One region of the Streptomyces sp. TLI_146 genome, then DNA from elsewhere that is predicted to be linked to it. Evidence: riboswitches for the same ligand, from Rfam matches in the RefSeq annotation. Region 1 holds a riboswitch; each other region holds the start of a gene.
What was found. Region 1 has a riboswitch for cobalamin ahead of BX283_RS15165 (CbtB domain-containing protein). Riboswitches for the same ligand answer to the same signal wherever they lie in the genome.
Positions count from the first base shown of each region.

Region 2: linked by a shared signal. The riboswitch ahead of BX283_RS36525 (hypothetical protein) and the one ahead of BX283_RS15165 (CbtB domain-containing protein) in region 1 are both predicted to bind cobalamin.
Region 3: linked by a shared signal. The riboswitch ahead of BX283_RS33465 (acyl-CoA thioesterase) and the one ahead of BX283_RS15165 (CbtB domain-containing protein) in region 1 are both predicted to bind cobalamin.

Region 1 is NZ_PJMX01000001.1:3,329,688-3,334,184, reverse strand. Features, by position in the region: gene BX283_RS15180 (hypothetical protein) at 1-695, opposite strand, end outside; tRNA gene BX283_RS15175 (tRNA-Val) at 876-947, shown strand; gene BX283_RS15170 (histidine phosphatase family protein) at 994-1,563, opposite strand; cobalamin riboswitch at 1,632-1,787, shown strand; gene BX283_RS15165 (CbtB domain-containing protein) at 1,821-2,045, shown strand; gene BX283_RS15160 (CbtA family protein) at 2,064-2,834, shown strand; gene BX283_RS15155 (hypothetical protein) at 2,945-3,229, opposite strand; gene BX283_RS15150 (RNA-binding S4 domain-containing protein) at 3,346-3,771, opposite strand; gene BX283_RS15145 (DUF2277 domain-containing protein) at 3,822-4,052, shown strand; gene BX283_RS15140 (DedA family protein) at 4,095-4,497, opposite strand, start outside.
Region 2 is NZ_PJMX01000001.1:8,211,729-8,216,225, forward strand. Features, by position in the region: gene BX283_RS36520 (S8 family serine peptidase) at 1-1,589, shown strand, start outside; cobalamin riboswitch at 1,659-1,857, shown strand; gene BX283_RS36525 (hypothetical protein) at 1,898-2,284, shown strand; gene BX283_RS36530 (MFS transporter) at 2,332-3,621, opposite strand; gene BX283_RS41885 (helix-turn-helix transcriptional regulator) at 3,746-4,497, opposite strand, start outside.
Region 3 is NZ_PJMX01000001.1:7,519,035-7,523,531, reverse strand. Features, by position in the region: gene aceA (isocitrate lyase) at 1-723, shown strand, start outside; gene BX283_RS33470 (3-hydroxybutyryl-CoA dehydrogenase) at 791-1,657, shown strand; cobalamin riboswitch at 1,704-1,930, shown strand; gene BX283_RS33465 (acyl-CoA thioesterase) at 2,117-2,542, shown strand; gene BX283_RS33460 (pirin family protein) at 2,566-3,531, opposite strand; gene BX283_RS33455 (M48 family metallopeptidase) at 3,673-4,035, shown strand; gene BX283_RS33450 (magnesium and cobalt transport protein CorA) at 4,122-4,497, shown strand, end outside.

The DNA.
Region 1 (4,497 bases):
TCGGGGCCGAGGGCGGCGAGGCGGGCGGCGAGATCGTCCGCTCTCAGTCCGGACGCGCGCACCGAATCGAGAGCGGTGCTCGCGGCAAGGAGCGCCTGTCGCGCCCGCTCCACGGCCGGCGCGAGCCGCGCCAGCTGGGTCTCGGCGGTGGACAGCAGCGGCCCCAGGCTCTGCTCGAACCGGTCGAGCTCGCCCTTGACCCGGACGAGGTCGTCCTTGGCCTTCGTCAGCTCGCCCCGGGCCCGGGCGGCCACCGAGGCGTCCAGGCCGTCGCGGTCCAGGTCGTGCGCGTCGACCGCGGTGATGTAGTCGTTGCTGACCTCGTCGATCCGCCGGCCGAGCGCCGCGAAGTCGTCCACGGCCTTGCGGGCGCGCGGCGAGCTGTCCACGGCGGTGATCGTCTCGATGGAGATCCGCAGGTCCCGCTGGGCGGTGTCCAGCTCGTAGAAGGCGGCGGCCGCCGCGTCCTTGGCGGCCTGCGCGTCGGCCCGCACGCTCTCGCCGCGCCCGCCGAACCAGCGCCGCGTCCCGCCTCCGGCGAACGCGCCGGGCAGCAGCGCGGCCCCGAGCACCAGCGGCAGCGCGACGAGCGCCAGCGCGTCCGAGAGGGCCCGCCGCCCCCCGGCCGCCCGCGCTCCGACACCGGGGACGATGGCACCCGCTCTGCTGTACGGCCGCGCGTGTGTCGCCGTCACATCCCTCTCCCGTGCCGTGTCCGCCTGCCGGTTCATTCTCCCACCAGGTAGTGACGAACACACCGGCCGATTAGTTCGCCCCGCCTCCCGGGACCCGCCGACCCGCCTGCCCCGGCGAACGGGTTTGCAGCCCTGCCCCGGAGGCCATGTACGCTGTTCCCTCATCCACGGATGTGCCACGGGCGTGTAGCTCAGGGGTAGAGCGCTGCTCTTACAAAGCAGATGTCGGCGGTTCGAAACCGTCCATGCCCACACGTGGTGAAGGCCCCCCGCCGATCGAGGCGGGGGGCCTTCGTCGTCAGCGGGCAGCCTCCGCCGGGCGCCCGCACCGCAGGTTCCAGCGGCCCGCGCGGCCCGAGAGCTCCGTGAGGGTCAGGGGGGCCACGTCCAGGCGCCAGAAGGACGCGGGCGGCAGGGTCAGGGCGTGGGTCACGGAGGCGCGGATCACGGCGGGGGAGGCGACCGCGAGGATCCGGCCGCCCGCCGCGGGCAGGGTGTCCAGCCACCCGCCCACGCGCGCGACGAGCGCGAGCAGGCTCTCCCCGCCGTGCGGCGCCGCCCCCGGATCGGTGAGCCACGCCCGTACCCCCGAGGGATCCGCCGTGCTCAGCTCGTCCAGCCGTTGCCCCCGCCACCGGCCCAGATCCCAGTCGGCCAGGGCCGGTTCGTCGCAGGTGGGCAGGCCGTCCGCCAACTCGTAGAGCGAGGCGGGCGGTTTCAGACGGCGGGCCGGTACCGCGAGCGCCGCCGCCGCGTCCTTGACCCTGCGGACCGCGCCCTCGTCCGGTGCGGCCGCGTCGTCGCCGACTCTCGCCTCGCGCGCGTAGCGGTCGGCCGGGGGTGAGATCAACATCACGCGTACGGTCATGGGTCAAGCAGAGCACGGCCGTTCACGCACTTGGCGCGGGGGTTGTGCATCCGCGCGCCGTAGCGGCGCGGTCCCGCACGCGGTACGGTCACGTCGACATAAAGACGGTGTGAAGGAAGCCCGGTGAGATTCCGGCACGGTCGCGCCACTGTGAACCCGGCGAGCCCCCAACAGGGAGCGAAGACGGGGAAGTCAGACCCACCACCGTCGACAAAGGCACCAATGACCGGGACGCGTGTTCCCCAGGAGGTTCTGCCGTGGCTGTTTCCGCCGCCTCTGCGCCCAGCGCAACTGCAACGCCGGCCATCACCCCCATATCGCTCAAGGCGATCGCTCCCTGGGCGCTCTTCTTCGGCATCCTCATGCTCGTGCTGCTCTACTTCGTGGGCTCCGAGCAGGGCGCCACCAGCGTCTTCTCCGGTGAGAACGTCCATGAGTGGCTGCACGACGGGCGCCACCTGCTCGGCTTCCCCTGCCACTGAGACCAGGGGTACCGACTCGTGAACTCCCTGTCCGTCAGGGCCCTGCTGGTGCGCGGCATGCTCGCCGGCCTCGCCGCGGGCCTCCTGGCGCTCATCGTGGCGTACGTCCTGGGCGAGCCCCGGGTGGACGCCGCCATCGACTTCGAGGACGCGCACGCGCACGAACACGGCGAAGAGGTGTTCAGCCGCACCCTGCAGTCCACCGGCGGCCTCGCCACCGGTGTGCTCGTGTTCGGCGTGGCCATCGGCGGCATCGCGGCGCTCGCGTTCTGCGTCGCGCTCGGCCGGATCGGCCGGTTCGGGCCGCGTGCCACGGCCGCGTTCGTCTCGCTCGGCGCGCTCCTGACCGTCTACGTCGTCCCGTTCCTGAAGTACCCGGCGAACCCGCCGTCCGTCGGTGACCCCGACACGATCGGCAAACGCACCGCCCTGTACTTCCTGATGATCGCGCTGAGCGTGCTGCTCGCCGTCGCCGCGGTGATCCTCGGCAAGCGGCTCGCTCCCCGCCTCGGCAACTGGAACGCGACCGTCGCCGCCTCGGCCGCCTTCCTGGTCGCCATCGGGCTCGCGTACGCGTTCCTGCCCGCCGTCAACGAAGTGCCCAAGGACTTCCCGGCGATGCTGCTCTGGAAGTTCCGGCTCGCGGCCCTCGCCATCCAGGTCACCCTGTGGGCCGGCTTCGGGCTGGTCTTCGGTCACCTGGCCGAACGGCTCCTTGTGCCCAAGGCCGCCGCGGCCGAGCCCCGCGGCACGGGCGTCGACAACAGCAAGGCCGCGGCCGTCCACTGATGGGCGCGCCGCACGCACGAGGGCCCCGGACCGAAGCGGTCCGGGGCCCTCGCGCGCGTGGGTCGTGCTCGGTGCGTGTTCGGTGCGCTGTTTCGGTGGCGCTCGATCGGTCAGGGGCGGCGCAGGGAGAACAGACGGCTCTGCCGCTCCCTGCGGTAGCGCCGCTCCCACCGGTCCATCCGGTCCCGGCGGGCGCGGTAGGCCCGGTAGTCCGTGTCCTGGCCGCCACGGCTTGCTCCGCCGGCTCCGGACGAGCCGCCGGACGGTGCCGTGGAGCGGCCACGGCGTGGGGCGCTGAAGAGTACGGCCACCACGGCGACGCAGAACACTATGCCGCCGAGACTGAAGCCGAAGCCGTACAGGACCAGCGCCAGGACGAGCAATAACAGGATCATGGCGTGTTCCTCTAGGGACGGTTCCGGGGGCTCCCCTGGCCCCCGGCCCTCCAAGTTACTCCGGTACGAGGGGAGTTGGCCTCCGAGTTACGTACCGGCCAACGCCTCGTGCGCCCCTACAGCCCGCGCAGCCGCTCCATCTCCCGGCGGTCCCGCTTGGTCGGCCGGCCCATGCCCCGGTCGCGCACCCCGGCCGCGAGCACGTCCGAGCGGGCGGGCGGCGGCGGGCTGTTGTCGACATAGGTCTCGGCGGCGATCGCCGCGCCCACCCGCTTGCGGATGACCTTCGAGACGACGACGATCCGCTCCCGCCCCTCAAGGCGCAGCCGCACCTCGTCGCCCACCTTCACGGTGTGCGCGGGCTTGACCCGCTCGCCGTTGAGCTGGACGTGACCGGCGCGGCACGCCGTCGCCGCCATGGAACGCGTCTTGGTGAGCCGTACGGACCAGATCCAGCTGTCGATCCGCACGGGCTCCGAGGGCCCCGCCGGTGCGGTCGGCCCCTTGGGCCCCTGTGCCTTCACCTCGTCTGCTGCCGCCATGCCCCGACTCTACCGAGGCCGTTGTCAGTGGTACCCGTCACACTTGAGGCATGTGCAGAAGCATCAAGACGCTCAGGCCGCCGGCCCTCCCCGAGGAGGCCACCGACGAGGAGATCCGCGCGGCGGCTCTCCAGTACGTGCGCAAGGTGTCCGGCTTCCGGGCGCCCGCCGCGCACAACCGCGAGGTCTTCGACCGGGCGGTGGAGGAGATAGCGCGGGCCACGGCCGAGCTGCTCGAAGGCCTGGAGATACGGGGAGTGCCGGTCAGGACCCCGGCGTAGGCACGTCCGTGCGGCTCGCCGCGGGCGGCGCGGTCCGGTGTGTCAGGCCGCCGGGCCGGCCACCGCGGCCTGGGCCGGGCGGCGCATGACGTAGGCGGCGAGGGAGCCCGCCGCGAACAGGGCGAGGACGGAGATGCCCGTGCCGAGCCAGGTCGCGCCGAGCCAGCGCCCGCCGAAGTAGCCGAGGCCGACGCTGTAGCCCGCCCAGGCCACCCCGGCGAGGGCGGACCACGGCAGGAACTCCTTGGGGGTGCGGTGCGCCGCGCCCGCGCCGAGCGAGACCACGGACCGGCCCGCCGGGGCGAACCGGGCGATGACGACGAGCGCGCCGCCGCCCCGGCTCAGCGCGGCGCCGAGACGTTCCTGTGCGCGGGTCAGCCGGCGGGAGCGGGCGATGGCCTTGTCGAGCCGCGCCCCGCCGCGCCAGGCCAGGCGGTACGCGACG
Region 2 (4,497 bases), 4.9 Mb from region 1:
GGTGGTACGCGGCCAACAGCAGATCCGGCATTCCCCGTACGGGCTCGATCCTGCGCACCGAGGACGGCGGCCGCACCTGGCGGACCCTGAACACCCCCGACGCGCCCATCACCCGCCTCCTCACCGACGAGGCGGGCAAGGCCCTCGTCGCCGTCACTGCCACCGACCTGCTGATCAGCAAGGACGGCGGCGACACCTGGTCCGTGGAGCCCCTGGGCATCCCCGTCGACGCCGTCTACGACGTGGCGATCGGCGGCGACAGCCTCTATTTCTCGGCGGGCAAGTCGCTGTGGAAGCGCGACGGCCTGTCCGCCGGCACCCTCGGCAAGGCCACCAAGGTGTACGAGCCCGCCGGCGGCAAGGTATCCGTCACCGTCGTCGCGGACAGCCGGACCGTGGCGATGTACGAGGTCGGGTCCGGCGTCGTCGGCTCCTTCGACGGCGGCAGGACCTGGGCCACACTGGACAGCCACGGATACGGCGGTACGGGCCTCACTCTCACCGGTGGCGACATGTACATCGGGTACGGCAAGGACATCCGGGTCGGCCGCGACCACGGCCGTCATTGGAGCACCATCCCGGCGGTCAACAAGGCCTCCACCACCTCCGACTTCGACCGCTGGGCCGACGGCTCGCTGACCGTCTCGGCGGACGCGGCCGGTGTCTACCGGGGCACGCCGGACGGCAAGGACTACCGGCGCCTCGGCGTCCAGGGCGGCACCGTCAACTCCCTCGCGGTCAGCGGCAACCAACTGCTCGCGGCCGGCCAGCAGGGCACGCACCGCTCGCCGCTGCCGGTCGCCGGAGCGGAGTGGGGCACCACCGGCGGCGAGGGCAGGATCGGCCTCTCGACCCGGCTGCTGCAGACCTCGGCCAAGGACTCGCGGGTCGTGTGGCGGGTGCGCTACGGCGCCTGGGGCGACTTCCATCTCCAACGCAGCGGCGACGCGGGTGCCACCTGGCAGGAGAAGGGCGAGAGCAACGGCACGGTCCTCGCCATGGCCGTGCACCCCGCCGACCCCGACCGCGTGTACGTCTCGTACGGAAACCTGCTGGGCCGGGGCCTGTTCTCCACCGAGGACGGCGGCGCCACCTGGAAGAACCTCCTCCACGACCGGACCTCCTTCACCGCCGTCACCGGCGACCCGAAGAACCCGGACCGGCTGTGGCTCGGTGCCCCCGACGGCCTCTACCGCTCGGACAACGGCGGCGACGACATCACCAAGGTCGCCGACGGACGTGTGGACACCATCGAGTTCACCGGGTCGACGATGCTGACCGGCGGCGAGGCGATCAAGCTGTCGACGGACGGCGGGAAGACCTTCCGCACCGCCGACACCGGTTCGCTCCCGCTGCGGGTCAGCGACATACTGCCGGTCGGCAGCACTCTGTACGCGGCCACCACCAGCCACTGGGACGCGGCCCTGCCGCGCGGCGGCCGAGGCGTCCTGCGCTCCACGGACGGCGGCCGCAACTGGCAGAACATCTCCACCGGCCTGCAGAACCTCAACGCCACGAGCCTGGCGACCGCCGGCGGCTGGCTGTACGTGGGAACGGTGCAGGGAGGTGTGCACCGCCTGAAGATCTGACCGGGTAGCTGCGGAGGAAGGGGTGACCCGCCCGCCCAGCGGCGGGCGGGTCACCCCTTCCGATCGTGGTGACGTTCCACCGTCCGACGTGCGACGATGCCGACGACAAGGCGACGCGGAACGAGGAAGCCGGTGCAATTCCGGCGCGGTCCCGCCACTGTGATCGGCGAGCGAACCCCGAACAGACCACTGCCCGGACACGGGTGGGAAGGACGGGGCGAGCTGCGACCCGAGAGCCAGGAGACTCACGTCGTCGCCTCCTTGACGAAACCGGGGCGGATCTCCCCGGAGGAGGAGCGTGAGCGGTCATGTCGGAGCAGCGACCAGAAGGCGGCGCCGGGCACACCCCGGCCGACTCGGCGCCGTGCCGGATCGTGGTGTGCAGGGACTGCTGCTGCGGCAGCCCGAAGGTGCCCGGGGTCGACCACGCGCAGCAGCAGGCGCGCCTCGCTGAGCACGCGCCCGTACGGGTCTCCGCCTGCCTCGACGTCTGCGAACAGGCCAATGTGGTCGTCGTCCAGCCCTCTCGTGCCGCGCGCCTCGCCGGTGCCCGTCCGGTCTGGCTCGGTCTGGTCAACGACCCCGACGCCACGGAGGACATCGCCGCCTGGGTCCGGGCCGGCGGCCCCGGCATCGCGCCCTGCCCCGACATCCTCGACCTCTATACCTTCACCCCGTCCCGCAGGGCGCGATGAGCGGGCTCGGCTGTAGGGGTGACACCGCGCCTGGGACACGGGGAAAACTAGGCCGTGTCGGGCAGCGGGGCCTCGGCGGACCGGCCCTGTGCCGCGTGGGCCGTGTCGTGAGGTGAGCGGCGGGTGCGCTCCGCCCATGCGGCCACCGGCGGGCCCGCCGCGCCCAGAGCCGCGAAGAACACCCCGAGCAGCAGCCAGCCCGCGTGTCCGAGTCCGAGGACCGCTGTCGTGAGGACCACCGGAGCCAGGGCCTGCCCCGCGTCGAAGCCGATGCCGAAGAGGCCCTGGTACTGCCCCTGGGCATGGTCCGGGGCGAGACCGAAGCCGAGCGCGTAGCCGCCCGAGGACTCCCATACCTCTCCGAGACTGTGGACGCAGACGGCGAGGACGGCGAGCCCTGGCGCGACCCAGACCGGAACGTCCGCGGTCAGGGCCATCAAGGGGCAGCTGACCAGGAAGAGCAGCCCGGCGATGCGGAACGCCCGGCCGCCCTGGCGTGGTGTCTCCACCCGGGAGCCGATCCTGCTCTGGAGCAGCGCGCACACCCCGCTGTTGACCGCGTAGACCGCCGCCACGGTCCAGCGGGGCGCGTCGGTGTGGGCGGAGAGCCAGATCGGCAGGAGCAGGGAGACGGTCTGGTACTGCAGGCCCATCGCGCCGTAGAGCGCGACGAAGGACACGTACGGCCGGTCGGACAGGACGGCCCAGCGGTGGTGCTCCTCGGGCCGGGGCAGGGGCCGGTAGTTCGGGACGCCGAGCAGGGCGATCAGACCGGCGCAGGCGAAGCTGGCGGCGTTGGCGAGGATGAGCGCGGTGTAGGCCGCGCGGGTGTCGGCCGAGACGGCGAAGGCGGCGCCGAGGGTGCCCAGGACCACGCCGAGGTTGACGAAGGTGCGGAGTTTCGCCCTGAAGGCGGCCGGGCGTTCACCGCCGGTACGGGCGACGATCGCGCCGCCCGCGGCGCCGCCCGCCGTCGCCGCCAGCCGGTCCAGGGTGGCGATGAGCGTGAACGTCACCCAGTCGTGGATGAGAACGAACGCGGCCATCGTCGCGGCCTGCATCGCGAGGGCCGTCAGCCAGACCGTGCGCGGCCCGTACCGGTCGGCCAGGTTCCCGGCCGGGATCCCGGCCAGCAGCCCGACCAGCCCGGCGACCGTGAGGCCGACACCGACCCGTGCGGCGGGCAGGTGCACCACCAGGGTGAAGTAGAGCACCGCGGCGGTGTTGAACAGCCCGTTGCCCACCCGACTGACGAAGCTCGCGGCGATGAGGGCACGCTGCGGACCGCTCGGCGCCGACGAGCCGGATATCCGCGGCCTGGCGCGCTTCCCGATCATGGCCAAGAGGCTAGCAGCGGCCCCGTGGGCACCCCCGAATGACCCGAGGCGGTCTCGCGCGGCGGCGGTCAGCGGTCGAGCATTCGACGTGTCCGTCATGCCCGGGTCGGAGACCTGTCCGGCTCTACGCGGTGAGGGCGGCCATGAGTTCGTCGCGTCCGCCGGCTCCGGTCTTGCGGAAGATCGCCCTGAGGTGGTCGTTGACCGTGTGCACGGACAGGTCGAGGAGCCGGGCGATCTGTTTGGGCGCCGTGCCGTCCTGCAGGTGCCGCACGACCTGCTGCTCCCGGGTGGTGATCCCGTACCAGTCGCAGAACGCCGGGACGAGCAGCTCGCCGGTCGCACGCTGGATGATGATCGCCACGTCGCCGTCGTCGCCGAGCGGCTGGGCCTCGATCGCGGTCCACTCGCCGTGCACGATCGAGGGGGTGCACACCCTCGCGTACCGCCGGCGCGGATCGCGGGCGTGTTCGCGCGCCTCGAACGACAGGGAGGCGTAGCAGTATTCGATGAGCCAGTCCGGTGCCCCCTGCTGCTGCGCCATCATCGCCTGCCGCTGCCGGGCCTGGGGTGTCATCGCGGCGACCTTGCCCTCGGCGTCGACGACGAGCATGCCGGGCGGCAGCCCGAGCCCGGGGGGCGCGATGGGCCCGGTGGTCACGTAGCCGCGTACCGCGGCGATCAGCGGCGGCCCGACGTCGGCGATGCGGTGCCTGTCGTCGATGTCGAACGGCCGGCCGTCATCGGCCCGCAGCAGTCCGAGCAGTCCCCACACGCCGCGGCCGTCCCGCAGGACCAGGCAGAGCTCCTCGCCGACCCCGTACCGGGCGAGCAGCCGGTCGTACGCGCTCGCGCGGAAGCGGCGGTCCGCGACGA
Region 3 (4,497 bases), 4.2 Mb from region 1:
AAGAAGTGCGGCCACCTCGGCGGCAAGGTCCTCGTCCCCACCGCCCAGCACATCCGCACCCTCAACGCCGCCCGGCTCGCCGCCGACATCGCCGACGTCCCCACCCTGATCGTGGCCCGCACCGACGCGCTCGCCGCCAACCTGCTGACCAGCGACGTCGACGAGCGGGACGCCCGGTTCGCCACGGGCGGGCGCACCGCCGAGGGCTTCTACCGCGTCGAGCCCGGCATGGGCCCGGTGATCGCGCGCGGCCTGGCCTACGCCCCGTACGCGGACCTGCTGTGGATGGAGACGGGCACACCCGATCTGGTGCAGGCCCGTACGTTCGCCGAGGCGATCCACGACCAGTACCCGGACCAGATGCTCGCGTACAACTGCTCGCCGTCGTTCAACTGGCGGGCGGCGCTGGACGACGACCGGATCGCCAAGTTCCAGCGCGAACTGGGGGCGATGGGCTACCGCTTCCAGTTCATCACCCTGGCGGGCTTCCACTCCCTCAACCACGGCATGTTCGACCTGGCGCACGGCTACGCGGAGTCCGGCATGACGGCGTACGTCGACCTCCAGGAGCGGGAGTTCGCCGCCCAGCGCGACGGGTTCACCGCCGTCAAGCACCAGCGGGAGGTCGGCACGGGCTACTTCGACCTCGTCTCGACGGCGGTCAACCCGGCCGCCGAGACGCTCGCGCTGCGCGGGTCGACGGAGGAGGAGCAGTTCCACTGACGCGTGCGCGCGTCCGCGTGCGAGCGCGTCCGCCCACGAGGGCTTGCCGACAACGTACGGAGGGATCATGAGCACTATCCAGCGCGTGGGGGTCGTCGGGGGCGGCCAGATGGGGGCGGGGATCGCGGAGGTGTGTGCCCGGGCCGGGCTCGACACCGTCGTCTGCGAGACCGACGCGGGAGCGGCCCGGGCGGCGCGCGAGCGGCTGGTCCACTCCCTGGACCGCGCCGTCGAGCGGGGCAAGGCGACACCGGCCGAGCGGGACGACGCCCTGGCCCGGCTCGTGTTCAGCGGCAGCCTGGACGACCTGGCCGACCGGCAGTTGGTCGTCGAGGCCGTCCCCGAGGACCCGGCGCTCAAGGCCGAGGTGTTCGCCGCGCTCGACAAGGCCGTGGAGGACCCGGACGCGATCCTGGCGACCAACACGTCGTCGGTCCCGATCATGCGCCTGGGCATGGCGACCGGGCGCGCGGACCGGGTGGTGGGGCTGCACTTCTTCAACCCGGTGCCGGTGATGCCACTGGTGGAGGTGGTCCCGTCCCTGCACACCTCGGCCCAAACCCTGGCCAGAGCAGAGGAGTTCGCGTCGTCCGTCCTGGACCGCACCACGGTCCGCTCGAAAGACCGGGCGGGGTTCGTGGTGAACGCCCTGCTGGTGCCGTACCTCCTGGCGGCGATCCGCATGGCCGAGTCCGGTTTCGCCTCGGCGGCCGACATCGACGCCGGCATGGAACGGGGCTGCGCCCACCCGATGGGCCCGCTCCGGCTCGTCGATCTGATCGGCCTGGACACGGTGGCGGCGATCGCGGACTCCCTGTACGCGGAGTTCAAGGAGCCGCTGTACGCCCCGCCGCCGCTGCTCCAGCGCATGGTCGAGGCGGGCCTGCTGGGCCGCAAGAGCGGGCGGGGGTTCCACCGGTACGGCGAGGGGTGATGGGTCGCCCGCGGAGCCGGTTGCCGTCCGATTGCCGGTCTCTGGTTACGCTGTCACCGCAGCTGGTTCGCCCCGTCCGCCAGGCGGGAGGCGTCGTAAGAGGGAACCCGGTGGGAATCCGGGACTGCCCCGCAGCGGTGAGCGGGAACGACCGCCGTCATCAGCACTGGGCCCGGCCACCGGGCCCGGGAAGCGACGGCCAGTAGGGGTCCGCCGGGAGACCGGCAGGCGCGCCCGCGAGTCCGAAGACCTGCCACTGCCCGTACGCCACCCGTGCGTACGGCGATCTCGGCGGCCTTCGAGGGGAGGGCCGGCGGAGCGGGCGGTCACGCACCCATCGCGCGTGGCCTTCGGCGCTGCCGTTCCTCCACGCCCTTCGCGACCTTGGCGAAATCCGGCTCCTCGCACCGACCGCCGGGATCCCCGCCGCGACTCGCGAAGGAGAGTCCCGTGAACCCCATGGGCATCCGCACGACCACCGGCCGCGCCCACAAGGCGCCCGCCGACTCCCGGGTCACCCTCGCGCACATCATGAGCGAGCACGACACCAACCTGTACGGCACCATCCACGGCGGCGTCGTCATGAAGCTGATCGACGACGCGGCCGCGGCCGCCGCGGGCCGCCACGCGGACGGGCCCGCCGTCACCGTCTCGGTGAACCGCATGGCCTTCCTCGCCCCCGTCCGCGCGGGCGACCTGCTCACGGTCCACGCGGAGCTGGAACGCGCCGGCCGCACCTCGATGGACGTCACCGTCCAGGTCACGGCCGAACGCTGGAACGCGTCCGGCCCCACGACGGAGGTGGCGACGGCCCAGCTGACGTTCGTCGCGATCGACGCGGACGGCACGCCGAGAGGGGTGCCGGGGCTGACGACCGCCACGTAACGAGCCAGAAGGTCAGCCCCCGCTCACCGCACCCTCCCCCGCGCCTTCAACGGCACCGGCGGCAGCGCGGGGGCGGAGAGCCGCTCCCCGTCGTATCCCTTCACCTCGCCGAACCGCGCCCCCGACATCCACTCCTCCCGTGCCTCCTCGATGTCCGCCTGCGAACGCCCGATGAAGTTCCACCACATCACGATCTCCTCCTCGAACGGCTCGCCGCCCAGGAGCATCAGGCCCGCGTCGGAGGCGGCGCGCAGGGGGAGTTCGGTGCGGCCGCAGCCGAGGTAGAGCATGGAGCCGGGGAGGACCGGGACGCCGTCCACGTGGGCCTCGCCGGACATCGACAGGACCGCGTACTCGAAGTCGGGGTCCAGGGGCAGGGCGAGGTCCGCGCCCGCCGTCAGGGTCAGGTCGGCGCCGACCAGGGGCGTGTAGATCGTGCCCGGCGACGCGGCGCCGTCGAGCTCGCCGAGGATCACCGTGGCCTTCAGGCCCGGCGCGGTCACCGTGGGCAGGTCCGCGTGGTGCTGGAAGTGCGGCTCGGTGTGACGGTGGGCGTCGGGCAGGGCGACCCAGAGCTGGGCGCCGTGCAGCAGACGGGCGTGCGGGCGGGGGCTCTCCTCGGAGTGGCTGATCGCCCGCCCCGAGGTCATCAGGCCGAGCTCGCGCGGGCGTACGGTCTGCAGGCTGCCGAGGCTGTCGCGGTGCAGCACCTCGCCCTCGTGCAGCCAGCTCACCGTCTGGAGCCCCATGTGCGGGTGCGGCGGCACCTGCATGCCGGGCTCGTCGGCGATGTCGTCCGGGCCGTAGTGGTCGACGAAGGCCCAGGCGCCGACCATACGGCGGCCGAGGTTCGGCAGCAGTCGGCGGACCTCGGTGGACTCGCCGAGCTTGACGGTGCGCGGCGAGAGGAGCTCGCGCACCGGCTCGGCGACGACGAAGCCGCGGCCGCCGCACACGGAGAGCGTGGCTTGACGATCGAGATTGCTCATGTCGGTCAACCTATTCCTGTCGGGGCACCCGGTGGCAGCCTCCCACGCGCGCCGCACCCGCGAGGTTGTGGAATGTTCAACCACAATCTCGTGTTGTGGCGTCCGTAAGGGCAGAGCAGACCAGCTACGAGAGGATCCTCCGTGGTCGACAGCTACTACGAGTCCGGCACCACCGCCGAGCGCTGGGACCGCGCCCACCTGTTCTTCGAGGCCAAGGAGTACGTCACGGCCGTACGCATCCTGACCGGCATCGTCGACGAGGTGCCCGAGCAGGTCGCGCCGAGACTGCTGCTCGCCCGGGCCTACTACCACTCCGCCCAGCTCAACAAGGCGGAGCGGGAGCTGCGTGCCGTACTGGAGCGCGACCCCGTCGAGCAGTACGCCACGCTGATGCTCGGCCGCACCCTGGAGCGCCAGGGCCGGCCCGAGGACGCGGCCCGCTATCTGCGCCTCGCCGCCGCCTTCGACGGAGACGTCACGGGGGAGGTCGCCGCACCGCGGTGACCTGCGGCCTCGGCGTCCCGACCGGCCGTTGAGCCGCGCATGGCACACTGGCCGCCGATCCGCCGAAGGAGTGCCCAGCCGTGCCCATGATCCGCAACCTCCGCAGGGCGGTCCGCCGCGCCTACCGCCGCACGGTGGACCTCAGCCACCCGGCCCGCTCGCCGCTCGGCAGCGCCGTGGTGAACTGCGTGGTCTACCGGGACGGGGTGCGCCAGCCCGGCGACTGCCCGGTGGAGGAGGCCGTACGGCGGGTGCGCAGGGCCAAGGAGGGGTTCGTGTGGGTGGGGCTGCACGAGCCGAGCGCCGAGGAGTTCGCCGGGATCGCCGAGCTCTTCGGGCTGCATCCGCTGGCCGTCGAGGACGCGGTCCGCGCCCATCAGCGCCCGCAGGTCCAGCCGTACGACGACGTGCTGTTCGCGGTCTTCAAGACCGTCGGCTACGTCGAGCACGAGGAGCTCACCG